DNA from 3 places in the Enterococcus sp. DIV1304_2 genome. Region 2 is predicted to be linked to each of the others. Evidence: predicted binding sites of a transcription regulator. Region 2 holds the regulator's gene; each other region holds the start of a gene.

Region 1 (8,470 bases), 770 kb from region 2:
GTCGCCAAAAGTGAAAGTATTCTTCTTTTAAATCGATCGTAGCAAGTTCTGTCCAATAAATAAACTGGTCGTTTATATAAAAACCTTCTTCTGTCATCATGGACTGGATTTTTCCTTGGTAATGTTTGCCGCTTTTTGTCAGAAGAGCAATTTCTTGCTTGGCGATATAAGCGGTGATGATCACTGTTTCAAAATGGGTATAGATCGTTTTCATAACGAACGCTTCCTTTTTTATTTAGTCGTTTAGTCATTGTCGGTTGGGAATTCTTGGTAAAATTCATCTTTGATCAACTGAATCTCTTCTTGTTTGTGCGATTGAGGCATACGATTGCTGATTTTTCCCATGGTAGCAAAAGTAGAGAGATGCGACCATTTTTCTTCTTGCTTTAATTCGATATGGCGAATATCTTGCCAAGGGATTTGATTGTCATCGATCGTCACCTCATCTTCATCACTTTCTCCAAAAAAGACGCCTTCAATATTTTCTAAATACCTGCCAAATTCATCCTTTGTATTTAATTGAATCGTTACTTTTTGCTGATAGAGAAAGGACTGTAACAGGACTTGGTCGATTTCCTCTCGCGTCATTTGTGATTGGGGAGGGAGGTCTTTTAGGGCGTCTTCAGCGTTTTCATCGATCCCTTTAACTAATTCATCCATGGCAAAAGCGGTTCCCCATTTCAAGCCAAAGGGGCGATCGCGGTATTCATTGTAATCGAGAAATTCTTTTTTCGTGCGTCGCATGTCCTTCACCTTCAATACCAGCCATTCCGCCAGCATGACCGCCTACAAGCGAACTGCGGGCGATTGCTCGACCACCTTCCAGTAAACTATGTGCATGGACGATTGCTTTGAATCCATATTTTTGTCGAATCTTATCCACGACAAAGTCAATCTTTGCCGCATTGACTTGCTCTTTAGGATCATCGAATAGATTCAATTGCAAGCCAGTCGCATAAACTAAGCGAGAACAATTGACGCCGATACTTCGGATATCTTGACGTTGATAATGTCGATCAAAAATCATCAATAGTGCTTCTGCTAAGACATGACTGGCGTTGGTCGGCTCGATTTTCATCTGTTGGTGAAACCCGGTTTTTCCTGAAACATCTGTGTAGCCTAAAGAAAAACCGACCCACAGACTAACTACTTGTGCTTTTGCTTCTTCTCGACGTAAGCGTGTGCCTACTTGATCCGCCATTTCCTTGATCACGATTTCAATCTCTTCTCGGCGAGTATAGTCCTTATTGAGGATTTGACTATTTCCGATGCTTTTTGATTTAGGGGTGTAGACTTCGCCAAGAAAGCTTCGATCGATTCCCCAGGCATGGGCATAAAGTTGTGTACCAATTACCCCCATTGCACTTTTTAAACGATAGTAATCCGCATGTGCAAGCTCATAGATGCTATGGATGTTCATTTTATTTAAACGAATCGCTGTTTTTCGACCGATCCCCCAAAAATCTGTCAGCTGAGGAATCCGCCAAAGTTTTTCAGGGACGTCTTCATAACGCCATTCGGCGATCATGTCTCGGGTATCCTTCGCTTCATTATCCAGAGCTAATTTTGCCAATAGTGGATTATCACCGATACCGATCGTGGTATAGATCCCTGTCTGATCATAAACGTCTTGACGAATTTTTTTTGCAAGTGCCCGGGCATCAGGTGCATCGAACAAATTCAAACTATTTGTGATATCCAAAAAACTTTCGTCGACCGAATAGACATGATGGTTACTCTCGTCTGCATAGGTTTTATAAATGGCATTGATTTCTTTGTTCTTCTCCATATAATAGGCCATTCGTGGTGGGGCAATATATAAATCACTGGGATAAGGAAAGGGCAAATCACGCGCACGACTGATATTCGTGATCCCGTAGGCTTTTTTTGCAGCTGGGCTAGAGGCAAGGATCAACCCGCTACCACGTTCTTCCCATGAATTTCCGGGATACGACATAACAACTAGTTTGGTTGTTAAAGGGTCTAATCCAAGTGAGACACATTCAACAGAAGCATAGAACGACTTACAATCAATACATAAAATATCTCTAGAAGGTTCTTTATGATAGTCAAATACAGGATTTTGATTTTTAAACATAACAGTCACCTCTTCTACATGATTAGAACACATGTTCGCATTTTTTGTCAACGAAAAAATCAATAGGAACTTTAAAAAAACATCGGTCTTCTAAAGGATCATTGGCATAAAGAGAAAAAGATTTGAAAAAGTAGTTGACTTATTTCAGAAAGAAATCTATACTTAAACCAATCTTAAATCAGTTTGGAGCGATTTCTTATGAAAATCACATTGAATTCACAACTGAATACGTATTACTTTAGCTATTTTAGATAGGTTTGTATTCATGACATTCATGGGTGCAAACACAACGTTTGTATCTATGATGGCTAAGGATGTTTGAGATGACTTGTCCGCCACATAGATGAAAATCTATAGTGGCTTTTTTGTTAGAATTGGTGAAGGCCCACTGTAGATTTGTCTACGGCGGGCTTTTTTTATACCTAACGAAAGGAGAACCACATCAGTTCATTTTCCAACGAGTTATTTTAAGTAAACAACGAACGATTTTCCATTGTCGATCAAGTGTTCAAACAGTGATAAAAAAATAAAAATAAAAAAGGATGTTATCTTATGATTTTAATTATTAAACCAGGAATTGAAGTAAACCAACTAGAACCAGTACTTTCACGTATCAAAGAAGAGGGCTTAGACGTCCAGATCAACCATGGCAAAGATCGTCTAGTTTTAGGATTGATCGGTGATCCAAAAATTATCCAAGGCGTACCGTTTGAAAGATACGACATGGTGGAGCGCGCAGTAAAAATCTCTAATACGTACAAACTGACGTCTCGAGAATTTCATCCGCAAGATACAGTCGTTGATGTGGATGGTCTGAAAATCGGTGATGGTAGTTTTGTAACGATGGCGGGTCCTTGTTCAGTAGAAGGCGAAGAACAAATCATGGAAACTGCTCGTATGGCAAAAGCTGGTGGGGCAACGGTCTTACGTGGAGGAGCCTACAAACCTAGAACGTCACCATATGCTTTCCAAGGATTAGGAGAAGAAGGGCTGAAAATGATGCGTAAAGCAGCGGATCATTACGGCTTAAAAGTTATTACCGAAGTCATGGATGAAGCCCATATCGATGTCGTTTGTGAATACACAGATATCATCCAGATCGGTGCCAGAAATATGCAGAATTTCCGTTTATTAGAAGCTGTTGGGAAAACAGGAAAACCAATCGGCTTGAAGCGTGGGATTTCAGGGACGATCGAAGAATGGTTGAATGCGGCGGAATACATTGCGGTACAAAACAACCCAAACATCATCTTTATTGAACGTGGTATTCGCACCTACGAAACAGCGACACGTAATACCTTCGATCTCAGTGCTGTGCCGATCATCAAAAAATTAAGTCACTTCCCAATCATCGTTGACCCAAGTCATGGTACCGGGGTTTGGGATCTCGTATCACCAATGGCAAGAGCCGGAGTTGCTAGTGGCGCAGATGGGATGATCGTAGAGATCCACCCTGATCCAATCCACGCATGGTCAGATGGACAGCAATCATTGAATGAAAAGAACTACCTAAGAATGATGGAAGAAGTCGAGATTTTAGTTGAAGCAATGAATAAAATAAAAGCCTTATAGAAAAGAGGAGCGTCATGTTAGAAGTTGTCTTACCAGAAAAAAGCTATGAGATCATCATTGAACGAAATGCACTCGATCATGTGTCTGTGTGGATCGAAGGAATCTGGAAAAATAAAAAAATCGCGATTATCAGTGATACGAATGTTTTTCCGATATACGGCGAAAAAATTTGTCAACAGTTGCGGGCAAGCTACGAAGTCGTCCACTATGTTGTTCCAGCTGGGGAGAGCAGCAAATCATTCGACATGGCAGCTAACCTCTATGCGTTTTTAGCAGAAGAACAATTTACGCGTAGTGATGCGGTGATTGCGCTTGGAGGAGGAGTGATCGGCGATTTAGCCAGCTTCGTTGCTTCCACCTATATGCGAGGGATCTCATTTGTCCAGATCCCGACTTCCTTACTGGCACAGGTCGATTCAAGCATTGGAGGAAAAACAGCGATCAATGCACCTATGGCGAAAAATATGATCGGGACATTTGCACAACCAGATGGGGTATTGATCGATCCAGAGACGTTAACCACTTTATCAGAACGTAGAATCCAAGAAGGGATCGCTGAGATCATCAAGTGTGGCGCAATCAGTGATGAAACGCTATGGCAAGATTTGGCAAGCTTAACAGGAGTTGCTGACTTACTGGCTAATAGTGAAAAAATCATTGAAAAGGCGTTGCGTGTGAAGAAACAAGTTGTTGAAGAAGATCAATTCGATAACGGGAATCGTTTGTTATTGAACTTTGGCCATACGATCGGACATGCCATCGAAAATACTGCTGGTTATGGTCAGATCAGTCATGGCGAAGCCGTAGCGATCGGTATGGTGCAAATCACCAAACAAGCCGAAAAGCTGGGACAATCACCAGTGGGTATCACTGCGCAATTGATCCAAATGATCGAAAAGTATCAGTTACCGATCAAGTACCAACCTTGGGAGGAGCAATCCCTTTATGATGCGATCACCCACGATAAAAAGGCACGTGGAAAGACATTGAAAATCATTTTATTAGATAAGATCGGACAAGCAAGGATCCAAGAAATTCCGCTTGAGTCCGTGAAAGACTATTTAAAGGAGGGGAAATAAATGCGTTTTTTAACAGCAGGAGAATCTCATGGTCCACAGTTAACTGCCATTATTGAAGGGATCCCGGCAGGTTTAGAAGTTTCACTTGAAAAAATCAATGAAGATCTTGTGAGGCGACAAGGAGGTTATGGTCGTGGTGGCAGAATGAAGATCGAGAAAGATCGTGTCCAAATCACCTCAGGTATTCGACATGGTAAAACGCTTGGTTCGCCAATCACAATGATCGTGGAGAATAAAGACTGGAAGAATTGGCAGACGGTGATGTCAGTCGAGCCAATCGAAGAAAAACATGTCACACGTCGCCGTGTAGCGAAACCACGTCCGGGACATGCCGATCTAGTCGGTGGTATGAAATACCAACATCAAGATCTTAGAAATGTGTTAGAGCGGTCTTCCGCTAGGGAAACGACGATGCGTGTGGCAATCGGTTCTTTAGCAAAACAGATCCTAGCAGCACTAGATATTGAAATTGCCAGTCATGTAGCGGTTCTTGGAGGAATCAAAGCAACGATACCTGAAGTGCTACCTGTAGCAGTCATCAAAGAAAAAACAACGATCTCCGAAGTTAATATGGTCGATCTTGAAATCGAAGAACAAGTCAAAACATTGATTGATGAGACGAAAAAAGCAGGTGATACCTTAGGTGGTGTCGTCGAAGTCCGGGTTGAAAATGTACCGGCTGGTTTGGGTAGTTATGTCCAATGGGATAAAAAATTAGATGGAAAATTAGCACAAGCCATGCTGAGTATCAATGCCTTCAAAGGGGTGGAATTTGGGATCGGTTTTGATGCAGCGACTTTACCAGGTTCTAAAGTTATGGATGAAATCACATGGGATCAAGAACAAGGCTACCGCCGGACAACCAATCATTTAGGTGGTTTTGAAGGTGGGATGACGAACGGCGAACAAATCATCGTTCGTGGTGTGATGAAGCCGATCCCGACACTTTACAAGCCATTGATGAGTGTCGATATCGATACGAAGGAAGCATACAAAGCAAGTGTCGAGCGTTCAGACAGTACGGCTGTACCCGCAGCTTCGGTGGTTGCTGAACACGTTATTGCAACAGCACTTGCCGTGGAGATCCTTGAACATTTCCCAGCGGATAACATGAGTGAGCTGAAAAAATCTGTGGCCAGTCATCGGCAGATGATCCAAGACTTTTAGTAAGGAGAGCGATATGAAGAAAAAGGTATTCGTCTTAGGTTTAGGTCTGATTGGTGCTTCGCTTTGCCGAGCCATCAAAGGATCGAATGTGACTCTTTATGGATGGGATCATTCAGCAGAAACTAGAAAAATTGCAGAAGAAGTCCAATTAGTGGATCATCTGGTGTCTGGGATCGAAGAAGCGAGTCAAATGGATGTTATTTTATTAGCGGTTCCTGTACAAGTTAGTTTGGATTATTTGCAACGATTAGCAACACTTCCGTTAAAGGAAACGGTATTGGTCAGCGATACTGGCAGTACAAAAGCAGCAATCATGACAGCGGCTAAGGAATTACCTTTTACTTTTATTGGTGGGCATCCAATGGCAGGCTCGCACAAATCAGGAGTCAAAGCCGGCAATCCCAATTTGTTCGAGGAAGCTTATTATATATTGGCCAATGATCATGAGAGTGAGCGCGTGGATGAATTGATGGAACTATTGGAACCGACGCGAGCGAAATTTGTGTTGATGGAAGCCAAAAATCATGACGAGATCGTCGGTGTCTTAAGCCATTTGCCTCATATCGTGGCTGCTGGTTTAGTGCAAACCAGTGATGAACTCAATCAGAAACATCCAAGAGCCTCCCAACTTGCCGCCGGAGGATTTCGGGATATTACTCGAATTGCTTCATCTGATCCTAAAATGTGGACAGATATCTTATTAACGAATCAAGAAATCATGTTGTCCTTGTTAGCAGAATGGCAATCCTCCATGGAAACATTGAAAACACAACTTGCGAGAAATGATGAAGAGGCCATTTATCGATTTTTTGCACAAGCGAAGCAGACAAGGGATCAGTTGCCGAAGAAACGACAAGGAACGATTCCAGCATTCTATGATCTATACGTTGATATTCCGGATATTTCCGGTGCAGTGGCTAAGGTGACAACGGCTTTGAGCCAAGCAGATATTTCAATCATCAATCTAAAAATACAAGAAACTAGAGAAGATATTTTCGGAGTCCTTGAATTGTCCTTCAAAAATCAAACCGATTTAGAAAAAGGACAAGCATTGATTCAAGCGGAAAATTTTCACTGTTGGATCAGGAGTTGAGACAATGCAATTACTTAATGCTACACATGGAATCAAAGGTGAGCTAACGGTTCCAGCAGATAAGTCGATTTCTCATCGCAGCATCATGTTTGGTGCAATCAGTCATGGAAAAACGACGATAACGAACTTTTTAAAAGCAGAAGATTGCTTGAGTACGATGTCCATATTTAGACAATTAGGTGTGAGAATAGAAGAGGAAGAAGAGAAAATCCATGTTTATGGTCATGGCGTAGAGGGATTACAAACACCAACAGAACGTTTAGATGCAGGTAATTCTGGTACAACGATCCGTTTACTTTTAGGGATTTTAGCTGGAAGTAAGATTTCGGCAGAAGTGTCTGGAGATGACTCGTTGAATCGTCGCCCGATGGGGAGAGTGATGAATCCTTTACGTGAAATGGGTGCGGATCTTAAAGGGATCGAACATCCAGATCTACCACCTTTACGAGTGACTGGTGGGCCTTTGAAACCAATCGAATATGAGATGCCGATTGCTAGTGCGCAAGTCAAATCAGCGATTTTATTCGCGGCACTTCAAGCAGATGGTGAGACAACGATCATCGAAAAAGAACGTTCACGGAATCATACAGAAGAAATGATCAAACAATTTGGTGGAGAAATCAGAGTAGAAGATAAAGTGATCACACTTGCTGGCGGGCAACGGTTAGTTGGACAAAACGTGGCGGTACCTGGGGATATTTCGTCAGCAGCCTTTTATCTAGTCGCAGCAAGTATTTTGCCAGATAGTGAAGTCTTATTGAAACAAGTAGGAATCAATCCAACACGAACAGGGATTTTAGATGTATTGATCGAAATGGGTGCTTCGATCCAAGAAATGCAGATCGATCAACAAAATCAAGCGGCTGACTTAATGGTACGTTCTGCCAACTTGCAGGCGTGTACGATCGAAGGAGAAATCATTCCTCGCTTGATCGATGAATTACCGATTTTGGCATTAGCTGCAACACAAGCACAAGGCACGACGATCATTCGGGACGCACAAGAATTAAAAGTGAAAGAAACAAATCGCATCGATGCGACAGCGGAAGAATTGATAAAAATGGGCGCAAACATCGAAACAACAGATGATGGGCTGATCATCCATGGTCCGACACCTTTACATGGGGCAATTGTTGACAGTCATGGGGATCATCGCATTGGCATGATGTTACAGATTGCCGCATTATTGACCGATGAACCAGTTGAATTGAACCATCCAGAAGCGGTAAATATTTCTTATCCTGACTTCTTCACTGATCTAGCTGGTCTGATCAAGGAGAAAAACTAATGGCTGCAATTGTGCTGATTGGTTTTATGGGCGCCGGTAAAACAACGATCAGTCGCAAGCTTTCTATGCAGTTAAAGAAACCATTGATCGATATGGATACAAAACTAGTCGAGGAGTTTGGCTGTTCGATCAGTCAGTATTTTGAATTACATGGCGAAGCTGCCTTTCGACAG
Region 2 (8,470 bases):
AAAGCCAACCGATAGCTCAGAGGATACTACGCCTTCTGAATAACGATAAAAAGAATGGATGTAAGAATAGTGGTACTTATTCACTCTTTTCATTTATAGGGACAGTCTTCTAAAAATAATCCTGCGAATTTCAGTTGATTGTCGGCTGATTTTACCCTAGAATTAATAAGAATGAATAGAAAGTTAGGTAAATTATGGAACTAGAATTTTTAGGTACAGGCGCAGGGGTTCCTGCTAAACATCGAAATGTCTCAAGTATCGCATTGAAACTTTTGGACGAGCGAAATGAGATTTGGTTGTTTGATTGTGGGGAAGGCACGCAAATGCAGATTCTACGAACAAATATCCGTCCAAGAAAAATAGAAAAAATATTTATCACTCATCTCCATGGGGATCATATTTTTGGTTTGCCAGGTTTAATCAGTAGTCGCTCTTTTCAGGGGGGCGAAACACCATTAGAAATCTATGGCCCTAAAGGAACGGAAGCATTTGTACGCAATGCGCTGACGATTTCTCAAACAAAATTAGGCTACCCCCTTGTTTTTATTGATTTATCAGAAGATCAAGCTATTTTTGAAGACGCACACTTTTCTGTGTATGCAAAAAAATTAAGCCATGGCATCGAAAGCTACGGATATCGGATCGTTGAGCATGATCACAAAGGCGAATTACAAGTGGATAAGCTTAAAGAACTGAATATTCCAGCTGGTCCCATCTATGGAAAACTAAAAAAAGGGGAGACGGTCCAATTAGACAATGGCCAGCTCATCAATGGACGTGATTTTGTCGGTCCAGATAAAAAAGGCCGAATCGTGACCATTTTAGGAGATACTCGAAAAACGACCAATTCTGTTATATTAGCAAAAAACGCAGATGTCTTGGTGCATGAAAGTACGTTTAATAAAAACGAGGCGAGAATGGCCCATAATTATTTCCATTCAACGACTCATCAAGCCGCAGAAGTGGCAAAAGAAGCAAATGTCCAAAGATTATTACTGACCCATATCAGTGCGAGATATCTAGGAAAAGCAACACAAGAACTTGAACAAGAAGCACAAGAAATCTTTCCAAATACAAAAGTCATGAAAGATTTTGAGGTTGTGGATGTTCCGTTTCAAGAGGAGGAAAAAAGTTGAATTTAGAAAATAAAGTCGTTTTAGTCACTGGTGGCTCTGGTGGTTTAGGTGCACAAATCTGTTATGAAGCAGCAAAACAAGGAGCAATCGTTGTCACATGTGCAAGAAGAATCCAACAAATCGGCGAAGTGAAGGCGGTTTGTCAAGAACTAAGTGGAAAACCAGCATACGCGTTTCAACTAGATGTTAGTAATCCTGACAGCGTAGATGAATTGTACGACAAGGTGATGACTGAGGTCGGTCGTGTTGATATCTTAGTCAATAATGCTGGATTTGGTATCTTTGAGGATTTCTTATCCTTTGACTTAGGAAAAGCCTACGATATGTTCGAAGTCAATGTCTTGGGGATGATGGTATTGACACAAAAATTTGCGATCGATATGGCAGAAAGACGCCAAGGACATATCATCAATGTGGCATCCATGGCAGGAAAAATGGCGACAGCTAAATCTACGATCTATTCCGCTACAAAATTTGCTGTTTTGGGCTTTTCAAATGCGTTACGTTTAGAGTTGAAGCCACTAGGAGTCGCGGTCACTACGGTAAATCCCGGACCAATCGAAACGGAATTTTTTGATAAGGCTGATCCAAGTGGTAGCTATTTGGAAAAAGTCGGTCACTTAGTTTTGGATTCAACTAAATTGGCGCAAACGATCGTGCGAGCGATGAAACATCCGAAACGTGAGATCAATCAACCGGTATTGTTAGAAATCGCGTCTAAATTTTATGCACTTTTCCCAACCATTGGGGATTATTTTGCAGGTGGAATTTTTAATAAAAAGTAGGTGAAGTAAATGAAAAAGCAAGGTAGTGTGATCGTTGGTTTTTTACTTGTACTTGTCATTGTCGTGTTCGCTGTATTGAACAATCAAAATGTTCCTGTAAGCTTTGGCTTTGCTTCTTTTAATGCGCCATTGATTCTAGTGATCATTGGTTCAGCATTGATTGGTGCATTGATTGTATTTTTAACAGCCTTTACGACACTATGGCAACAAAAGAAACAATTAAAACAATTAACAAAAGAATTAGCAGAGAACCAAGCAGATATCCAAAAGAAAATCGAAGAGGCGACAGAAGAACAACAAAGACAATTTCGAAATGAACGTGCGGAACTTGAAGCGGCCTATCAAGCAGAATTACAAGCAAAGCAAATACAGATCGAACAAATGCAAACACCTTCTGAATCACCTTCTCAAACACCAAAGCAAAGCGTCAATTACTTTGATTGATCATGGATAGCTGATGTTTTTTTGAAAGTAAATAGAATAAAGTGGTAGAAATCACTGTATCAAAAATCAAATAGAGGATTTATTACTCAATTTCTAAAAGGCAACCAAAGTAGGCAAACGAATCTGTTTTGTCTACTTTGGTTTATTTAAGTTAGTGATGTCAGAATCTAATCTTCTGAAATTCTTTTTTTTAGAGAAGACGTTTGCTATAATGACTAAGTTAGGGGTGAGTATGTGAGACGAGCAAATTTTGATTGGAAGGTCAATGAAACAACACCTTCTGAATCTTTTATCCAAATAATCAAACAACAAGGATTGTCTCCTCTGATCGGGCAATTGCTATGGCAAAGAGGATACCGAGAGGAAGAAAGTATCCATCGGTTTTTACATCCAAAAGAGCAAAAGTTGCATGATCCATATTTGATGTTTGATATGGACAAGGCAATCAGCCGTATCCAAGAAGCCGTGATCAATGGTGAACAAATCTTAGTTTACGGAGATTATGATGCAGATGGCATCACCAGTGCGACCGTCATGAAAGAAACGTTAGAATTGCTTGGTGCCCAAGTGGAAGTCTTTTTACCTAATCGATTTGAACATGGGTATGGACCTAATCTAACCGTTTATCAAGAGAAAATAGCCGCAGGTACCCAACTGATCGTGACTGTCGATAATGGGGTAGCTGGGCATGAAGCAATTGCTTATGCACAACAGCAGGGAGTAGATGTGATCGTGACAGATCATCATGAGTTGCCTAGTGAATTACCGACGGCTTATGCAATCATCCATCCCCGCCATCCACAAGGCAATTATCCTTTTGGAGAATTAGCAGGTGTCGGTGTCGCATTTAAAGTAGCGACCGCTTTGTTGGAAGAACCACCAGCAGAATTTTTAGATTTAGTCGCAATTGGCACAATCGCTGACCTTGTCTCTATGACTGATGAGAATCGGACGCTAGTGGCGTTAGGCTTAGAGGCAATTCGTCATACCGAGCGAGTAGGCTTACAGGCACTGTTTGCGAAAAGTAGTGTACGTGCGAATGAAGCGGATGAAACGATGATCGGTTTTTCGATTGCCCCGCGCTTGAATGCCATCGGTCGGATGGGAGACCCTAATCCAGCGGTTGAATTACTAGCCACATTCGACGAAAGTCAAGCTCAGACATTAGCCGAGCAGTTACAAACGGTCAATGAAGAACGTAAAGCAATCGTTGAGCAAATCACCTCAGAAGCATTAGCGATGATCAATGAAGAGAACCAGATCCATTTATTAGCACATCCAGGTTGGCATGAAGGGGTACTAGGGATCGTCGCAGGAAAAATCATGAATCAAACAGGCAAACCAACAATCGTGCTTGGCATCAAAGACCAGTCCGTTGCAAAAGGATCAGGTCGAAGTATCGAAGCGTTGAATCTTTTCGATATGCTGAATGAGATGCGTGAATTGTTTACATTTTTTGGTGGCCATCACGCAGCAGTCGGTTTAACGATGCCAGCGGAAAATATCCCCCAATTACAAGAACGGATGAATGCCTATATAGAAGAAAAGAAAATCGACTTGTCCAAGGGTCCTGCGTTGACGATCGATGAGGTCGTCTCGCCAAAAGATGTGACGGTCGAACAAATCGCTACATTGAAATCACTGGCACCATTCGGAACAGATAATCCTGTACCTAACTTTTTATTCAAACAGGTTGCTGTCCAAAATGTAAAACGAATCGGTTCGAACCAACAGCACTTGAAGCTTTCTTTAGTGGATGAAGATAGTCAATTAGATGCTGTCGCGTTTGGTTTTGGCCCACAAGAAAACGAATTTGTAGATGATTCACTTGATATTGTAGGACAGTTATCGATCAATGAGTGGAATGGACGCAAAAAACCACAGCTGATGGTTTCCGACTTTGCAGTAGAAGGATTGCAAGTGTTTGATTGGCGAGCAAAACGTTACCGAACGCTAGCAAATGAAATCGAACATCCGATTTATTTAGCTTTTGATGAAGCATCGATCAAAGAACTAAATAAGTCGATACAAAAACACATCATTCATTGGACAGATAAAGAAATGATTCAATCATGGATTCAGGAAAATGACCCAAACGCATTAGTCGTGATCGATTGTCCAACCGATTTGACCGACTTGAAAGAGATCTTATCATTTGGGTCCTTTAGCCGAGTTTACTTTTTAGGTATTTCTGTTGATGAAGCATACTTGAACGGTGTAGGAACAAGAGAACAATATGCTCGACTCTTCAAATTGATCCATGCGCAAGAACGGATCGATATCCGACATAAATTAGGTGCAATGGCCAACTATTTAAAAATTCCACAAAAATTATTAATTTTTATGATACAGGTGTTTTTTGAGTTGAAGTTTGTTACAATAAACAATGGTGTTTTGGAGAAAGTCGCAGATCCGGCGAGTCATCCATTGACTGCAAGTGACCGCTATCAGGAGCGATTGAAAAAAATCAAATCAGAGGAATTCTTACTATTAAGTGACATTCCCACAATAAAAAAATGGTTAACAACCTAGGAGGAAACAATAAAGTGGATTTAAAAAATTATATTGCCAGTATTCCTGACTATCCGTCCAAAGGAATTATATTTAGAGATATCTCGCCATTGATGGCTGATGGAGATGCTTATCGTGAAGCAACGAAGCAAATCGTTGATTATGCGAAAGAAAAACGTATCGATATGGTCGTTGGACCAGAAGCACGTGGATTTATCGTAGGGTGTCCAGTGGCTTACGAATTAGGCGTGGGCTTTGCTCCTGTTCGTAAAAAAGGAAAATTACCTCGTGAAACGATCGAAGTGACTTACGGACTTGAATACGGGACAGATACCTTGACGCTGCACAAAGATGCAATCCAACCAGGACAAAGAGTCTTGATCTGTGATGACTTATTAGCAACAGGTGGAACGATCAAAGCAACGATCGAATTGATCGAAGAGCTTGGCGGAGTTGTTGTGGGTTGTGCCTTTTTGATCGAGTTGATGGACTTGCATGGTCGTGACAAAATCGAAGGCTACGACATGATTACTTTGATGGAGTATTAATCAAATAAAATATTGAACAGAAAACCCCCTTCCACAAACGGATGAATCGTTTGCGGAAGGGGATTTTCGTTGGATGAGTAGCCTCAATTTATTGATAGAACAAATATGTGCAAGGAGTAGGTAGTCAGTTTGTCGTTAAAAAAAAGCAAACGAGCGATCATCGTTTGCTTGGACGGAATTTTCATAGAAGCGATCTTATTTACTTTTACGAGTGCCTGGAGCTGTAATAGGTTTCGTGATAGAAGGAGTCTTCATGGGATTGACGACGTTGTGATTGACGGTATTTTTTTTCATCCCACAACATAAACCACAATGTAAACAAAGGAACAAAAACCAACAGCGCTGTACGTAGACCAAAATTACCAATAATAATACCTAAAAACAAAACGATCAATACTAAACCAAAACGTCTCATTGATTTCATGATTTTCACCTCTTTATAGAATGCGAACAAAAGTTCGTATCATTATTATACGAACTTTTGTTCGTTTTGTAAAGAGGGAAGTTCAAAAAGAACAAAGATATCTACTAAAAGAGGAAAAGACGAGCTTGAGATCATGATCTCAAGCTCGTAAATAAATAACTGAATTTTCTTTTCTTATCAATAAATATGACTACGGTACAGACCAACGACACGACCTAAGATCGACACCTCATCTAAAATGATCGGTTCCAGTAAATCATTCTCGGGTTGCAAACGAAAATGATCTCTTTCTTTATAGAACCGTTTGCAAGTTGCTTCGTCTTCTGCAGTCATCGCAATCACGATATCACCATTTTGTGCAGTTTCTTGTTTACGGACAATGACATTATCGCCATCCAATATCCCAGCATTGATCATACTTTCTCCTCGGATCGTCAACATGAACAGACTGCCTTCTTCTGAGGAAAGGTTTGGTGGGACTGGAAAGAAGTCAGAAGCTTCCTCGACAGCTAGTATCGGCTCTCCGGCAGTAACAACGCCGAGAACAGGGATCGTCGTTGGGCGAATCCCAATTTTTGATAATCCTTGTTGCGTCAATTCGATTGCACGTGGTTTCGTAGGGTCTCTTTGAATAAAGCCTTTTTTCTCTAATCGGGCAAGATGACCATGGACTGTCGATGTGGAAGAAAGCTGAACAGCTTCTCCGATCTCACGGACAGTCGGTGGATAGCCTTTTTGGGTCACTTGTTCGTGAATATATCGTAAGACTTCGATTTGTCTTGTTTCAGTTTGTCGGGCCACAAGGTACACCTTCTTTCACTTGATAACTAAATAGTACCATAGAAAATACATGATTTCAAACAAATGTTCGCATTAAAGACTATTGATGTAGTTGTTTTTTTTTCGTTTTTTATATAAGATGTAGGAGAAGCAAAAGCGAGGAGGAATAGTTGTGTTATCGCCTGAAAAAATCGAACGTATCAATCAGTTAGCTAAAAAGAAAAAAGCAGAAGGATTGACACCAGCTGAAGTCAAAGAGCAAAAGGAATTACGAGAAGCATATCTGACAGCCTTTCGTTCTGGCATGAGACATCATATTGAAGGGATGAAAGTGGTTGATCCCGATGGAAATGATGTCACACCAGATAAATTGAAAGAAATCCAGAAGAAAAAAGGCCTCCACGACCGAAATAGCAAGTTTTAGTAAAAAAAACTAAAAGTCGTTGCTTTTTCAGAGGAGATACTATAAAATTAGAAGTAGAAATATAGGTAAAAAAAACCTAAATTACAGGAGGGGTTACATTGTTTGATAAAATTGATCAGCTTGGTGTGAATACGATCCGTACATTGAGTGTCGATGCAGTACAAAAAGCAAATTCAGGACATCCGGGGTTACCAATGGGTGCCGCGCCAATGGCTTATGCCCTTTGGACGAAACACTTGAAAGTGAATCCGAAAACTTCTAAAAACTGGGCAGACCGTGACCGTTTTGTCTTATCTGCGGGACATGGTTCAGCGATGTTGTACAGCTTGTTGCACTTAGCAGGGTACCAAGTGACGATTGATGACTTGAAACAATTCCGTCAATGGGAGTCAAAAACACCAGGACACCCTGAGGTCAACCATACGGACGGCGTCGAAGCAACGACTGGTCCGTTAGGACAAGGGATCGCAATGGCTGTGGGGATGGCAATGGCAGAAGCGCATCTAGCAGCAACCTACAACAAAGATCAATTCAACGTCGTTGATCATTATACCTATGCGTTATGTGGCGATGGCGACCTGATGGAAGGTGTGTCTCAAGAAGCAAGTTCGATGGCTGGTCATATGAAATTAGGAAAATTAATCGTTTTATACGATTCAAACGATATTTCTTTAGATGGACCAACCTCAAAAGCCTTCACTGAAAATGTTGGCGCACGCTATGAAGCTTACGGTTGGCAACATATCTTGGTCAAAGACGGCAATGATTTGGAAGCTATCTCAAAAGCAATTGAAGAAGCGAAAGCCGAAACCGACAAACCGACATTGATCGAAGTGAAAACGGTCATCGGATTTGGTGCACCAAACCAAGGAACTTCTGCGGTCCACGGCGCACCACTTGGCTTAGAAGGCATTCAAAAAGCCAAAGAGATCTATGGTTGGGAATACCCTGACTTTACCGTACCAGAAGAAGTGGCGGAACGTTTCCGTCAAACGATGGTTGAAGAAGGCGAAAAAGCTGAAAATGCTTGGCGTGAGCTGTTCGCAGCATACAAAGCAGCGTATCCAGAATTAGCGCAACAATTCGAAGATGCTTTTGCTGGGAAGTTACCAGAGAATTGGGATGCAGAACTTCCAACGTACGACGAAGGTGAAAGCCAAGCGAGTCGTGTCTCAAGTAAAGAAGTTATCCAAGAATTATCAAAAGCGATCCCAAGCTTCTGGGGTGGTTCTGCCGATCTATCTGGATCAAACAATACGATGGTGACAGCAGACAAAGATTTCACGCCTGAACACTATGAAGGCCGCAACATTTGGTTTGGTGTTCGTGAGTTTGCGATGGCATCAGCGATGAACGGGATCCAATTGCATGGTGGTACCCGGATCTATGGGGGAACATTCTTTGTCTTTGTCGATTAC
Region 3 (8,470 bases), 370 kb from region 2:
TCCGCTGATGTAATTTGCTAATGTTTTATTCAATTGTCCTAATAACTCAACGATTTGTTCTCTCCGTTTTTCTGGGAAGAACCGTTTGATATTCGGTACAAGTTTTTCGCCATCTTTCAACATGTAAAACAAGATGAATGGTGCGGTAATAATAACGATGGTTGCTGAAGCAATCGTTCCAACGATCGAGCCTAAACTATTGGACAACCCACTTAGAAATTGTTGGATGATCGTACCATATGAGATATCCAACTGTTCAAAATATTTATTGATATCGACATCTTTGAATACGGACCATTGTGCGACTTCTGCTAACCAAGTCTCTACTTGACGAATAAAGTTAGGCGTATTCGAGGCCAAAGAAGAAATTTGTTGAACTAAACTTGGGATGACACTTAACAAGATCCAGACCAGAGCGGCTACTAACAATAACAGTACGATTGCTACTGCCCAGATCCGTTTCATTTTCGTTTTCATCAATAATCCAACGATCGGATTCAAAATATAATACAAAAAACCAGCAATCAAAACTGGTGCAAATAATGTGGAGAAGAATGTCCCGATTGGTTGGAAGACAAAGTTGATTTTCGAGGACACTAAGATCAATGTTGCTAAAATCAACAATTCAAATGACCAGAACATCAACTTTGATTGTTTTAACTTATCGAACAAATAATTCCCTTCTTTCCTTTTTTATGATATTATATAACATTCTTTTGAAAAAATCTGTTATTTTTGTTTTTATTATAGGCACTTTTCATTCCGATCACTTTACAGTATACTACTGGAAAGAAAGGTGGCTGTTTGATGAAAGTAGTTCATACAAAAGATACAATGAGTCCTATTTATCTCGATGCTGTACGTATCAGAAATCAAGTCTTCGTTGTCGAGCAAGGTGTTCCCTTCGAGAGAGAAATCGATCAGGATGAGGCACATTGTGTCCATTTCGTCCTTTATACAGATGCGCATGAGGCGCAAGGTACCGTTCGTTTACTGCCACTTGAAAATGGTCAGATAAAAGTACAACGTATGGCGATCCTTGCCGAATACCGTCAACAAGGTTTGGGGCAAGTCTTACTAAGAGAAGCAGAGTCTTTTGCTAAAAAACAAGGCTTTGATACGATCAAATTAGGCGCTCAACTGACCGCTATTCCTTTTTACGAGAAGCTTGATTATCACCCCTACGGTGAAGCCTTCGAAGATGCAGGCATCCAACATCTCAACATGAAAAAAAACTTGTGAAGCATCTAAGTAAAAACAGTAAGTAAGATGAAGATCCCTTCACTTACTTACTGTTTTCGTTTACTTTTGCGACAATTGCTTGTAACGGTCATACCAAATATCAATATAGCCTTCTGAGAATGGGCCATCTCCATTATTGATCCAGTCAACCAAAATCTTCACGTTCTCTTTTAAAATGAAGTCAATATCACTTGGATAATTCATCATTTGACTATGCATTTCATATTCATCGACATCTAACAAGCGCTTCTCGCCATCAGGAAAAACCTTGATATCTAAGTCATAATCAATATATTTTAATGCTTCATCATCTAATAAAAAAGGTGAAGCCAGATTACAATAATAGGAAACCCCCTTTTCTCTGATCATTGCTATTACATTGAACCAGTATTTTTTGTGAAAGTATACAATCGCTGGTTCTCGCGTCACCCAACGTCGTCCGTCAGACTCTGTGACAAGAGTATGATCGTTGACACCGATCATTGAATGTTCGCTTGTTTTCAATACCATGGTATCGCGCCACGTTCGATGCAATTTGCCGTCGTGTTTGTAACTTTGGATCGTTACAAACTCTCCTTCTTTTGGAACTCCCATCGCAATCCTTCCTTAGCAACATTTTGTGCTTTGTGTTGGGGTGTTCATTACACCGACATCGTAATTATTATAGCAATAAAAATCATCTTTGCCTAGAAAGGATTACTATTGTTTCGATTTTTATCCAACTGCTGGACGAGCTTCATTTGCACTTTCGGGAAAACCACTTGTTCAAACGCTTCTGGTATCAGCCACTGTGTCTGTTTTCCATTCTCAGACAGGTCTTTTGCATTCTTAGGCAATCGACCATAAAACAATAAAACATGCCATTTCAAGTGACTGAAGATATGCGTTACTTCCCCTAAGTGACGTTTTTGCCATACAACTTTGTCCACATGAGCAAAAGGCAATACTGAAGCACCATCTTCAGCCACTAATGCCTCATCGAACAAACTGATTTCGTCCGTAGGCTGCCAGTCTGATTCTAATTTTCCATATACTTCTTTCGTTACTTCTACCATCGGAAATGTCCACATATCAGCGAGTAGTTTTTGTTGATCTCGTTGTTCAAAATAATAAGCACCCTCTGCGTTTTCAATCGCGGCACAAACATAATAAACATCTCGTGGCTTGGCTTTTTTTGTTTTGACAGGGTAGGCGGTTTGGACCCCTTTTTCTTTTGCTAGACAAAATGCTTGGATCGGGCATTCTTCACATTTAGGCGAGGTCGGCGTGCAGATTGCTGAGCCAAGATCCATCAATGCTTGATTGAACTCACCTGGATGCTCTTCGTCAATGATTTTCCGCATGGCTTGATCAAATACTTTGCGACTCGATGCTTTCGCAATATCTTCTTCGATACAAAACAGTCGACTAACCACACGCATGACATTTCCATCGATCGCTGGTTCAGGTACCCCAAAAGCAATACTTGCAATTGCCCCTGTCGTATAAGGACCGATCCCTTTTAATGTACTGATTTCTTCCGGTGTTTGTGGCATCTTTCCGTCAAAATCTTCCATGATCTGTTTTGCGGCAGCTTGAATATTTCTGACCCGCGAGTAATAACCTAAGCCTTCCCAAGCTTTCAGCAGTTTTTCTTCGGGTGCTTGCGCCAACGCTTCGATCGTTGGGAACCACTCCATAAAGCGATAAAAATAATCAATGACTGTATCGACTCGGGTTTGTTGCAACATGATTTCTGATATCCAAATACGATAAGGGTCTTGATTGTAGCGCCAAGGGAGATTTCTTTTCTCGAGTTCATACCATTCAATGAAACGTTCTTGAAACTCTTTTGTTTTTTCTGAAGACCAGTTTTCCCATTCTCTACTCACTTGTTTCTTCTTCCTTTTCTATAATAAAGCGTTGGATCATCTCAAAATCAAAGCCTTTTTGATAGAGACTCTGCTTTACTTTCATCTTTCTTTTCTGCGGTTCAAAGCGACTGTTCTTACGCCAGATCTTCTCACCTTGTTGTACTAAAAGCTCGTATTCAGCTTCTGGATCAGTTTCCTGTGGTAATGTTTGTATCGCTTCTTGGATCACATCATTAGTAAACCCTTTTGTCATCAACTTCTGTTGGATATTCCGTAATAGATCCTTATGACTTTTTGCACGATTTTTTTCGTAAGTCTTTTCCGCTGTTTGTCGTGCATTTTCTACTTGCTCTTCAAACGGATACTGGCTTAAAGACTGCTCGATCACTTCTGGCGAGAGCCCTTTTTGTTGCATTTGCTGTGCTAATTTTTTTGGTCCTTTGTCACTCAAACGCATATTCGTTCGGACGTAACTTTCACCAAAAGTCAAATCGTCCACAAGACCTAATTCTTTTAATTTTTCAACGATTTTATGACGGTCTTCTTGTCCGATTTCTTTGTCTTTTAAATAGATCCGAATTTCTTTTTCCGTTCGTAATTGGTAACTCAAATAATTCAATGCTTGTTGTAAGCCAAAATCATAACCTGTACTTTTTTTGATTTCAGCTAATTTATCTTCTGTTAATTCTTGTCCTTTTAATAAACGATAGCGTACTAAAATATCTTCTGATACTTGTAGTGTTTCGCCATCCGAAAGATCGATCTGATAAAAAGGCCCTTTGCCTTTACTGATTCTTGCAATAGAAAGCAAACTATCCCTCCTCGAACATATATTCCTATCATAACATAGAAAATCCCCAACTCTCGCTATAATATGTTAGAATATAGCCACATAATGATAAAAAAGGGAGATACCTATGCCAGAAGCAATTGTTAAAAACGGCCAAACGATCACATTGAAAATCAAACGTTTAGGGATCAACGGAGAAGGAATCGGCTACTTTAAACGCATGATCGTCTTTGTTCCGTATGCTCTTCCTAAAGAAGAAGTCGTAGTGAAAATCACCAAAGCGACCCCTCGCTATGCCGAAGGACAACTAGTCAAAGTTAAAAAAACAAGTAAGGATCGTGTGACTGCTCCTTGTCCAGTCTATTATGAATGTGGCGGTTGTCAATTGCAGCATCTAGCGTACCATGCGCAGTTGGATTTCAAAAAAGATTTGCTTTTGCAATCGTTAGAAAAATTCAAGCCCGTCGGCTATCGTGAGTATCCACTTTTACCGACGATTGGAATGGACGATCCTTGGCGTTATCGGAACAAAGCGCAATTTCAATTAAGAAAAAATAAACAAACAGGCAAAATCGAAGCTGGGCTCTATCAAGCCAACTCTCATGACTTAGTGGCGATCACTGATTGTTTAGTGCAAGAGCCAGCTACACAAAAAGTGATGAATACAGTCATTGATTTATTGAATAAATATGATTTACCGATTTATGACGAACGTACTGATAGTGGGATTTTCCGCACGATCATGGTTCGAGTGGGTATACAGACAGGTGAGCTACAAGTTGTCTTTATTACTAGAAGTCAAAAATTCCCACAAAAAAATGTCCTGATTCGCGAGATCAATCAGCAACTCCCTGAAGTTGTTTCGATCATGCAAAACGTGCAACCTTTAAAAACCTCCCTCGTGATGGGCGACGAAACAAAACATATTTGGGGAAAAGAAGCCATTGAGGAACGAATCAATGAAGTGACTTTTGACCTTTCACCTCGTGCCTTTTTTCAGTTGAATCCTCAACAAACAGAAGTCTTATATGGTGAAGGAATCAAAGCTTTAGCCATCGAACCAGAAGAAACGATCGTAGATGCTTATTGTGGTGTTGGGACAATTGGTTTGAGTGTAGCAAACAAAGCAAAAGAAGTGCGTGGAATGGATACGATCCCCCAAGCCATTGCAGATGCACAGAAAAACGCACAACGTTTAGGGTATGAGAATACTCGTTATGAAGTGGGGACGGCGGAAGAGCTCTTACCAAAATGGTTGAATGAAGGATTTCGTCCGGATGGGATCATCGTTGATCCGCCACGTACTGGTTTAGACGAGCAATTGATCCAAGCAATTTTAAAAAACCCACCGCAAAAATTAGTTTATATTTCTTGTAATGTTTCAACTTTAGCAAGAGACCTCGTCCAATTAGCGAAAGTTTTTCACGTCGAGTATCTGCAGTCTGTCGATATGTTCCCTCAAACAGCACGTTGTGAAGTTGTCGTGAAATTAACAAAAAAATAATTCAACAGCGCCAACCAGAATCCTTATAAAAAATAAGCATTTTCCTCTGCATAGGTCAAAAACTATTTCAGAGGTCAATGCTTATTTTTTTATCCGATCATTTCTGATCGAATCTTATTTCATTTGTTTTTTTCGTTTCAATAAAGTAAAAAGCGTTTGAACTTGTCCTTTGAAAGACATGACATCATCAAAAATATCTTCGCCATCATTCAACATCTTCACTGTGATCCAACCTAATGATTCAGTGATCGTACTAGCGACAGTTGCGTTGATTGCTGCACCAGCCACTGTACCTACTGCCGGAATGATCTTGATGATATTCCCTACTGCACTTCTACCTAAACTAACAACGATCAACTCTTTTGAGACACTCTTACCTAATGATTCAGACCACGATTGCCCAAATAACTTGTGGAGACGTCCCATCATCGTTAGCTGAACAGGTACAAGTAAAAAAGCATCTGAAAAAGGGATCGGTGAACAACCGATGATAGCCGCTGTCAAAGAGGCCGCATGAATCGTTGCATGGCATTTTCTACGTAAAGGTTCGTCTACCCCTTTTAAGAATTCTTCAAATAGACGGTCGAATTGTGTTTTACTCTTTGCTAATGTTTGTTCCGCCTTGCTTTTCGACGAATCAAAATTTCGTAAAATAGCTGCGGATGTTTTTTGGGGAAGTCTTTTCATTGTTTCAGCAAAAAAGGAAGCAAATTCTTTTTGTTCCTCAGGTGTTTGCTCCAATGTTTCTTCCAACTCTGTTTCCTCATGTTCGATTACAGTATCTTCAATCGATTCTTTATTTTTCTTTTTTTTACGTAAAAATTTTTTCATTTGATTTCCTCCGTAACCCATTTCTTCTGGTATCCTTACTTCTATCATACAATACAATCTGAAGTTCGCCAAAAAAATGGGACCATCATTGTACCTGCCCCCTTTTGATTTTAGGTGGTTCGAATATACAAATAAACACCCATGAAGTGAAAATGAGAGTCACTTCATAGGTGTTCTTTATATGATCAGTTAAAAAGGTTTCTCTTCAAGGTTTATCTATTGAACATTGACATCGATTACTTGGTAGAACGCATTTGTTGTATCTGAAATATTCCAAACAGCTAAAATCACGTTGTAACCTTTTCTATCTTGAGGAACAGTAATTGTTTGATTTACTGTTTTTGGTGGAACTGTTGCTTTATCATCGATTTTTGTGATCAATTCAAAATCGCTGAATTTCAAAGGTTGGTTTTGGTTCCAACCTGGTTTTGTAATGTAGTAATCCCAAGTGCTTGTGCGATGTTGTGCAGTTAAGTTCCAAGTGATATTCAAAGGACCAGCATTAATTACACTTTTATGCCAACGATTGGCTGTCTGTTCATCTAATGGTTCAAATCCACTGACACCTGCACTCGCGATTTTTCCATCGATAAATGTATTTTTAGGGGCTTCAATACTTTGTGGTTCCCATTGTGCGCGTCCAACGTTTTGATTCAAATTACCTGCAGCTGCTGTACCGAAATAGGCACGACTCCCTGGAGATGTCACATAACCATGTGCATAACCAGATGTACCAAATCCAAACAAACCTAACATAACAATTCCTACGAACATCATAACACTAAACTTTTTCATAACTGAACCTCCTATTTTTGATAGGTTCATTGTAAACGTTTTCTAAAATAAAAACAAACGTTATGCTTTTATAACTTTATTGAAATGAATTCATTTTAGTTAAAACGATAAAAACGTTGTTTTAACAGCGTTTCCCATATGATAACTATAGTTATTTACCTAAAATGTTTTTTGATGCACTTAATATTTTCTTAATGTTTCAATATACATATTGTTTTTTACGTAAAAAGAAGAGAGCTTTTTTAGGACTCTCCTCTCTTACTTATCTATATAAATAATAACTTAACTATCATTTTTCAATACAAGTTATTAATATTTTTACTATTTATCATTTTATCTATGGAGTAATAAGAAATAGCTAGATTATTTAGTCACAAGTCTCCATGGGCCATAAGGACCAGATTCACTCGGAATATCATTTTGTGTCCAATGTCTCGCTTCATAGATCAGCCCTTCATATGTAACACGCTCTCCACCTAAGTAAACTGTTGCAGGGTCCCAAGCTGGTAGAGTAGATTCTGATTCTTCAAGTGTTGTAAAAGTATAAGTTGCTGCATCCGAAACATTTCCAGAACGGTCTTCTGCAACTACTTCGACTGTGTAAGTCGTATTGCTCTTCAAGTTTTCAAAGGTATGAGACACAGCCATTGTTGTCGCTGATACTGTTTCGCCTGCACCAGTTAATTTAAGATTGTAACGAGCAATGCGATCGTTATCCGTTGATGCTGTCCAATTGATACGCGCGCGTTGTGTCGTAATGAAATCTGAACCTACATTTGTCGGTGTTGATGGGTTTTGTGTATCTTCAGGCATTTCAGAACCATCTGTAAATCTTTGACCAACAGTTAAGAATTCATATTGGTTTTTCACTTGTCCTTGTCCACCGTCTACTTTGGCATCACGATTCATTGACCAGTATGATACCATACCGATTTTACGCTCTTTAGCGTGTTGTACAACCAAGTTGAACATATCTGTTGTAAAGTAAGGATGCTGCTCATTTTCAAATCCTACAGAAGGAGTCGTACCTAATTTTGCATAAGCTTGCTCATCTGTTAATGTTTTACCAGCGTATTGTTTGTAGTGATTTTTTAATTGAACCATTGTGTTATCTACAGCATCTAGTGAGCCTTGCGCATAGTCTGCCACACTTGATCCATAACACATCGTCATGATATTCACGTTAGTTAAATCAACGCCCGCTTCTAAATAAGCTTGTAAAACAGATAATCCTGTTGAAATCAATCCTGTAGGCATAACTGGTAATGTCAATGTTACTTCAACACCAGTTGCATCTTGTAATCGTTTTACCGCTTTAGCATTTGCTAGGTTTTCGTGATAACCCATTGCTGCCGCTTCTACGTCAAAATCGATACGAGTGAAGCCATAACCTTGGATTACTTCCATGTAAGCATCATAAAGCATATCTTCATCTTGTGTTACTTCCCAGAAGGC

What was found. The regulator LexA, encoded in region 2, represses DNA repair genes until DNA is damaged. The targets are predictions, from matches to a motif close to CNAACANNTGTTNG.
Region 1: a site for LexA is predicted at 2,123-2,136, ahead of IGJ14_RS02480 (Y-family DNA polymerase). Genes of this name have one in related genera too.
Region 3: a site for LexA is predicted at 3,919-3,932, ahead of recX (recombination regulator RecX). Genes of this name have one in related genera too.

What each region holds. Positions count from the first base shown of each region.
Region 1 covers NZ_CP187851.1:519,412-527,881, forward strand. The annotation lists gene IGJ14_RS02470 (hypothetical protein) at 1-214, opposite strand, end outside; gene IGJ14_RS02475 (hypothetical protein) at 244-744, opposite strand; gene IGJ14_RS02480 (Y-family DNA polymerase) at 707-2,098, opposite strand; gene aroF (3-deoxy-7-phosphoheptulonate synthase) at 2,651-3,670, shown strand; gene aroB (3-dehydroquinate synthase) at 3,685-4,749, shown strand; gene aroC (chorismate synthase) at 4,750-5,916, shown strand; gene IGJ14_RS02500 (prephenate dehydrogenase) at 5,930-7,009, shown strand; gene aroA (3-phosphoshikimate 1-carboxyvinyltransferase) at 7,014-8,297, shown strand; gene IGJ14_RS02510 (shikimate kinase) at 8,297-8,470, shown strand, end outside.
Region 2 covers NZ_CP187851.1:1,287,142-1,295,611, forward strand. The annotation lists gene IGJ14_RS06110 (hypothetical protein) at 1-43, shown strand, start outside; gene rnz (ribonuclease Z) at 195-1,136, shown strand; gene IGJ14_RS06120 (SDR family NAD(P)-dependent oxidoreductase) at 1,133-1,921, shown strand; gene IGJ14_RS06125 (LapA family protein) at 1,931-2,365, shown strand; gene recJ (single-stranded-DNA-specific exonuclease RecJ) at 2,600-4,897, shown strand; gene IGJ14_RS06135 (adenine phosphoribosyltransferase) at 4,912-5,424, shown strand; gene IGJ14_RS06140 (hypothetical protein) at 5,630-5,848, opposite strand; gene lexA (transcriptional repressor LexA) at 6,026-6,649, opposite strand; gene IGJ14_RS06150 (DUF896 family protein) at 6,801-7,052, shown strand; gene tkt (transketolase) at 7,151-8,470, shown strand, end outside.
Region 3 covers NZ_CP187851.1:922,042-930,511, reverse strand. The annotation lists gene IGJ14_RS04400 (AI-2E family transporter) at 1-672, opposite strand, end outside; gene IGJ14_RS04395 (GNAT family N-acetyltransferase) at 808-1,242, shown strand; gene ntdP (nucleoside tri-diphosphate phosphatase) at 1,303-1,836, opposite strand; gene mutY (A/G-specific adenine glycosylase) at 1,929-3,113, opposite strand; gene recX (recombination regulator RecX) at 3,106-3,906, opposite strand; gene rlmD (23S rRNA (uracil(1939)-C(5))-methyltransferase RlmD) at 4,013-5,389, shown strand; gene IGJ14_RS04370 (YcjF family protein) at 5,504-6,220, opposite strand; gene IGJ14_RS04365 (lytic polysaccharide monooxygenase) at 6,437-7,045, opposite strand; gene IGJ14_RS04360 (fibronectin type III domain-containing protein) at 7,379-8,470, opposite strand, start outside.